DNA from 2 places in the Leadbetterella sp. DM7 genome. Region 1 is predicted to be linked to the other one. Evidence: riboswitches for the same ligand, from Rfam matches in the RefSeq annotation. Region 1 holds a riboswitch; the other holds the start of a gene.
The links. A riboswitch is a leader RNA that binds a small molecule or an ion and turns the genes downstream of it on or off. The one in region 1 is predicted to bind cobalamin.
Positions count from the first base shown of each region.

Region 2: linked by a shared signal. The riboswitch ahead of AB2U10_RS07160 (TonB-dependent receptor plug domain-containing protein) and the one ahead of metE (5-methyltetrahydropteroyltriglutamate--homocysteine S-methyltransferase) in region 1 are both predicted to bind cobalamin.

Region 1 is NZ_JBFOLH020000014.1:87,044-90,429, reverse strand. It holds gene AB2U10_RS15080 (TonB-dependent receptor) at 1-72, shown strand, start outside; gene AB2U10_RS15075 (outer membrane beta-barrel protein) at 77-670, shown strand; cobalamin riboswitch at 820-1,016, shown strand; gene metE (5-methyltetrahydropteroyltriglutamate--homocysteine S-methyltransferase) at 1,167-3,386, shown strand, end outside.
Region 2 is NZ_JBFOLH020000004.1:370,313-373,698, reverse strand. It holds gene AB2U10_RS07175 (saccharopine dehydrogenase family protein) at 1-793, shown strand, start outside; gene AB2U10_RS07170 (putative polyvalent protein kinase domain-containing protein) at 883-1,320, opposite strand; gene AB2U10_RS07165 (hypothetical protein) at 1,230-1,547, opposite strand; cobalamin riboswitch at 1,611-1,814, shown strand; gene AB2U10_RS07160 (TonB-dependent receptor plug domain-containing protein) at 1,900-3,386, shown strand, end outside.

The sequences.
Region 1 (3,386 bases):
CGGTCGCTGGTGATCAAACAATATTCCATGTTTCCTGTTTTACCATTTATTAATTATTCTGTTAAATTCTAAAGTGATGAAGCATTTTCTTTTTTTAGCGACCGTTTTCGTTTCTTTTTACGCTGTGGGGCAGGAGACCGCACAGCCCGGTATTAATTTTTCCAAAGGAACATACATAGCGGGCATCTACGGCTCGGGAGGGTTCAATAACAGCCCCCTGTATAAGCACCCTACCTGGTCGCTTTCTCCCTGGGCAGGCTACTTTGTGGCCCCTAACCTGGCCACCGGCCTTCGCATAGCGTATGGAAATGACGCCAGCCGGTTTAAAGACGGTACGGCAGCCAGCTCTGTCATGCTTGAACACGATCATCGGTCGCTCGCACCCGAAATTTTTGTACGGTATTATGTACCCTATATCAAAGTAAAACCCTTTATACAGGTGAGCGCAGGATATAATTTTCAATGGGGAGAATCGGAGAACGACTCGGGCCGGATGGAAAAAGTGAAAGCCTCCAATGCAATAGGTTCGATAGAAGGCGGAATCCGTTTCCCGGTCGGGAAAAGGGTATCTATAGATGCCGCCTATAACTACAGAATTTTTTCAACCTCCGCATTGCAGGATCCCAATCAAAAGGGAAAAATCAGGATAGGCCTGTCTTACCGCTTCTGAGGCCGGTGCTGCAAAGTATGCAGATATACTACATATGGTTGATTTTTTGTTTGTTTTATCTAAAATTCATTTAATTTATAAATAAATTATCTGGTATATTTTATTATAACAGATAAATCATCTACATTCGCATCTGTAAAGTTCTAATCTTCATCAAAAGCAGAAGAGGTTGCCGCTTGCCGGTATGAAAAGGGAACCGTGTGTGAATCACGGGCTGTCGCGCAACTGTAAGTGCCTTTAACAGCTTTTGCCTGAGGGGTCCGGCCCCGAACAGGTCCACTGCTCCGGCGGGAAGGACGGCAAAAGCGGCACAAGCCAGGAGACCTGCCTGTTCTGAGTTGACAGTGGCTTTCGCGGACTGAAGCCTTCGGTTGGTTTTGATGTACCCGGTACTCCGTTTCGGCGGAGTAAGCAGCGGCGCGTATACCTCTCTGAAATCTTCCCGTTTTAAGCCCGGAGTTCAGGACTGTTTTTCTTCATTTTTCTCTCAAAAATTATGCAGACACAGAATCTTGGCTACCCGCGCATTGGTAGCCGCCGGGAACTGAAAAAAGCTTCTGAAGCTTATTGGGCGGGTAAAATACCCGTTGCCGAACTCGAAAAAACAGGCCGGGAGATCCGGCTTAAGAACTGGAAGAGCCAGCAGGAGAGCGGTATCGACCTGATCCCGTGCAACGACTTCTCCTTTTACGACCAGGTGCTTGATATGAGCGTTTTGCTGGGGGCTATCCCCGAACGTTATGCCGGCTTTGCCCGTACCCACTCAGGTACCGACCTGTATTTTGCCATGGCACGGGGATATCAGAAAGGTGATTTTGACCTGACAGCCATGGAAATGACCAAATGGTTCGATACCAATTATCACTATATCGTGCCCGAGTTTAAGGCGGGGCAGACGTTTGAGCTGAACCCGGCCAAGCTTCTGAGCGAGCTTCAGGAGGCCCGTGAGGCCGGTATCCAGGCCAAGCCGGTCATTATCGGCCCGGTAACATATCTTTTGCTCGGGAAAGAAAAAGAAACCGGCTTTCACCGGGTAGAGCTGCTGAGCCGCCTGCTGCCTGTATACGAACAACTGCTGAAATTACTGGCTGAGCAGGGTGTGCAATACGTACAGATTGATGAGCCGGCCCTGGCGCTGGATCTGACCCCGGCTGAACAGGAGGCCATCGCGCGCACGTATACGTTCTTCGCTGAGGCCGTGCCTTCGCTGAAGATCATCCTGGCCAATTATTTTGAATGTTACGGCGATAACCTGCAGACCGCCATCCACCTGCCGGTAGATACCCTGCACCTCGACCTCGTTCGTTGCCCGCTGCAGCTGGAAGACATCCTGGCTACAGATTTTGTTCAGAAGAAAACCCGGCTTTCGCTGGGCGTGGTAGACGGCAGAAATATCTGGAAAAACGACTTTGAAGCCTCTTTACAGCTGATTGAGCAGGCCAAAGCCGCCCTGGGAGCAGAAAGGCTCCTCATTGCCCCGTCGTGTTCACTGCTCCATTCGCCCTGCGACCTGGACTTTGAGAAGAAGCTGAACCCGGAGATCAAAAACTGGATGGCCTTTGCCCGTCAGAAAACAGATGAAGTGGCTTTTCTCCGGAAATGGGCTTCAGGTGAGCGATCAGAAGCGCTGAAAGCGGTATGGGAAGCCAACCGGCAGGCCATTGAAAGCAAAAAGACCTCGCCGCTGATCCACGATCCGGCGGTGAAAGACCGGGTAGAACAGGTGACCGAAAAAGATACCCGCAGGAACAGTCCTTTTGCCGCAAGAAGAAAGCAGCAGCAGGAAGTACTGGCCCTGCCCCTGTTTCCTACCACCACCATCGGGTCTTTCCCGCAAACACCGGAAGTAAGGAGCTGGCGCGCAAGGCTCAAAAAAGGAGAGCTGACGCAGGAAGAATACGACAGGCTGATTGAGCAGGAAACGGCTGACGCCATCCATTGGCAGGAGGAGATCGACATGGACGTGCTGGTGCACGGTGAGTTTGAGCGGAACGACATGGTGGAATATTTCGGAGAAAAGCTGCAGGGCTTTGTCTTTACCGAAAACGGGTGGGTGCAAAGCTACGGCAGCCGCTGCGTGAAGCCGCCGGTGATTTTCGGCGACATCAGCCGGCCGGAACCCATGACCTTACGCTGGACAAAATACGCGCAGTCGCTGACCCCGAAATGGGTGAAAGGCATGCTGACCGGCCCGGTGACCATTCTCCAGTGGTCGTTTGTACGGAACGATCAGCCCCGGCGCGATACCTGCATGCAGATTGCCCTGGCCATTCGTGACGAGGTAACCGACCTCGAAAAAGCGGGTATCCGTATCATCCAGATCGATGAACCGGCGATCCGGGAAGGACTGCCCCTGCGGAAAGAGAACCGGAGAACCTACCTCGACTGGGCGGTTCGGGCATTCCGGGTTTCGGCCAGCGGTGTGGAAGACGCTACCCAGATCCATACCCACATGTGCTATTCGGAATTTAATGATATCATCCAAAGTATTTCAGACATGGATGCCGACGTTATTACTATAGAATGTTCGCGTTCGCAGATGGAATTGCTGGACGCCTTCCATAAGTTTGCCTACCCGAACGAGATAGGACCCGGCGTTTACGATATTCACTCGCCACGGGTACCTTCTGAAGAAGAAATGGTAGGCCTCATGGAAAAAGCCCGTAAGGTGATCCCGGATGAGCAGCTGTGGGTGAACCCCGACTGCGGTCTGAAG
Region 2 (3,386 bases), on a different contig from region 1:
TGGGTTTGACCCGGGTGTAACCCAGGTATTTACAGCTTATGCAGCCAGGCACCATTTTGATGAGCTGCACTACCTGGATATTGTGGATTGCAATGCCGGTGACCACGGCAAAGCGTTTGCCACCAATTTCAACCCGGAGATCAACATCCGGGAGATCACCCAGCCGGGCCGCTACTGGGAGAACGGCGAATGGGTGGAAATTCCGGCTATGTCTGTTCACAAACCCATTGAATACCCGAATATAGGCGCGCGGGAATCGTACGTGCTGTACCACGAAGAGCTGGAATCGCTGGTGAAGAACTTCCCTACCCTGAAAAGGGCCCGGTTCTGGATGACCTTCGGCCAGCAATACATTACCCACCTCCAAGTGCTGGAAAACGTAGGCATGACCAGCATTGTACCCATTAAGTTCCAGGGACAGGATATCGTTCCGCTGGAATTCCTGAAGGCTGTGCTGCCCGCTCCTGATTCACTGGGAGAAAACTATACGGGTGAAACCTCGATAGGCTGCCAGATCAAAGGGGTCAAAGACGGAAAAGACAAAACCTATTATGTATGGAACAACTGCAGCCACGCAGAAGCCTACAGGGAAGTGCGTTCCCAGGCCGTTTCCTACACCACCGGCGTTCCGGCCATGATCGGAGCCATGCTGATGCTGACCCATACCGACTGGATGAAGCCCGGCGTTTATAACGTGGAAGAGCTGAACCCCGATCCGTTCATGGATCTGCTGAACAAGCACGGGCTGCCGTGGCATGAGCACGTCAATGCGGAACTGCCGCACGAGTACTGATAAAACAAGATTTATAAAATGAAGAAAGCCGTGTCCCAGCGGCTTTCTTCATTTTAAATCAGGAGAAGAACCTGGTAGTACTTTTAGCTCTATATCCTCACCTGCCCAAGGCCTACCCCTTTATAAAAATTATCGGTAAGATAGAATACTGTGTCAATGAAATACAACACTCCGTTTCGGCATAATACATTTTCATCATGCAGATCTTCAAATATTATTCCCAACTGAGGATTATAGTAATCATTATTACGTATGTTTTGAAACCCGTTATACGCTAAGAAGTTTTTCACTATAATCAGGTCAACCATCTCATCGGAGACTATAAATTCCTGTTTAACTACTGCAAATAATACATTATCAATAATTTTAAAGCCTAAAAAATCATATGCTGTAGAGCGAAAAAAGTAGTTATGTATGAGTAGACTATTGAAATAATCTAACCAATTTTCATAAAAAATACCGTCATTGATCTTGATAACATGGTGATCATCGTAGCGATAAACCCGCTGTTCAGCCCCGGATGCGATAAATGCTTCCTGTGAAATCTCCCTGGTATAGAAAAGATTCTCTCTCTCCTGGCAAAATCAATCAGGCAGAATGCTTCTTCAGCTTTGATTGACTTTTGTGTTTCAGCCCGGAGGCCTGATGACGCATTTCCTCTAAGGAAATTTTGCGTTTTTTCGAGTTTTCCTGTAGGGCTAACTCGTCCATTTCTGATAATGATATCTTGTAATTCATTGTGTATATTTTTCATTAAAGAGATTCAGTATTCAAAGATATGCATTAATCCGGACAATTTCAAACAGAATCCCCTTATCTTTGCCCTAAGTTTCAGGGTGCTTTGTTCCGGGAATAGCCGGAACAGAGATAATAGGGAACCGTGTGTAAATCACGGGCTGTCCCCGCAACTGTAAGCTTCCGCAAAGTTTTCCTTCTGCTGAGCCACTGTCCCCGCTGCGGGATGGGAAGGCGCCGGAAAATGGAAGCTAGCCAGGAAACCTGCCCTGAACCAGAATAACCGGTACATCTACGGCGGATAGAGCCCGGGAGATCATTTATCTTTTCCTCAATTGAGAACAGGCGGTTTACCCGGTTATTGCAGGCTGTTGAGCCTATGGAGTGCCTTGTGCTTCCCGGCAACTCTTTTTGCCCAGAAAGAGCTGACCCTTTGCGAAGTGGAAGTCAGAGGAGTGCGCCCCGAACGGTTCATGACCGGGCAGAAGATACAGGAGGCAGACTCGGCCGACCTGGCCCGGAACCGCTTCAGCACCCTGGCTGATTTCCTGCAGTTCCAGACGCCCGTAGCCTTTAAAAGCTACGGAGCGGGTCAGCTGGCTACCCTCTCTTTCCGCGGAACATCCGCCGGCCATACGGCCCTGCTCTGGAACGGGATCAATATTAATTTTCCTTCGTTAGGACAAACCGATTTTTCGACCATACCCCTTGCCGGGTTTGATGAAATGACCATACAATACGGCTCTGCCGCCAGCTGTGTGGGTACCGATGCCGTTGGCGGCAGCATTCAGCTACGTTCGTTACCTGGTTTCCAAACCGAAGGAACACAGCTGATGGCTGCAGTACGGGGCGAAACCTCTGAGAATTTTTCCGGGCAGGGTGGACTGCGTTTCCACCGTTTGCTTCGCAACGGGAAAAAGCTTTCGGGGAAAACACTTCTTTACGGAAGCAGCGTACGGAATAATTTCGGTACGGAACCCATTACCCGTAAGGGGAAAACCTTACCCACCGAACCCATTCATACCCGCCAGACCGGTGCTGTACAGGACCTGTACTTTATGAACCGCAAAGGAGACCTGCTTTCGCTGAATCTCTGGTTTTCAGATAACGACCTGGCCGTGCAACCCAAAGTGGTTCTGTTGCGTGAGATCACCCGCACACAGGCTTACCGGAGCAGCCTTTCGTACCAGCTCGGAAAAACCCTTTTCCGTACGGCCTATATCCGTGATATCACCGATTACGGAAAAGGAGAAAACCTGAACCCCAGCCATACCCGGGTAGATCGTTATATTGTGCGGGCCGAGCATGATCTGGCCTGGATACACGATTGCGACAAAGGCACTAACCTGAAGCTCGGGGCAGAAACGGTATACTATAACGCCCGGGTAGACGGTTATGGCGGTGGCCGTAAAACGGAGACCCGGCTGGATCTGTATGCCCTGCTACGCCACCAGTTTTCGGCCCGCCTGAGCTCTTCGCTTAACCTGCGCCAGGCGTGGGTGACCGGCTATAACCCGCCCTTCACGCCGTCTGCCGGGCTGGAATACATCCTCGTTAAAAACCCTAAGGACAGGCTCACCCTGCCGGTTTCCCTGGCCCGAAGCTACCGTGTGCCTACCCTGAACGAACGCTACTGGGAGGTCTTGGGTAATCCTGATATTCAACCTGAAACCGGCTTTAACAAAGAAACCGGCCTGGTGTGGCAGCATAAATTTACCGCAATCACCCAAACCCGGCTGGGCGCCACCGTATTTCATAACCGGATCGATAACTGGACCTACTGGAACCCCGAAAAAAATTACCGGGTAGAAAACCTGCAGCAGGTACTTTCCAAAGGGATTGAGCTGGAAACGTCTCT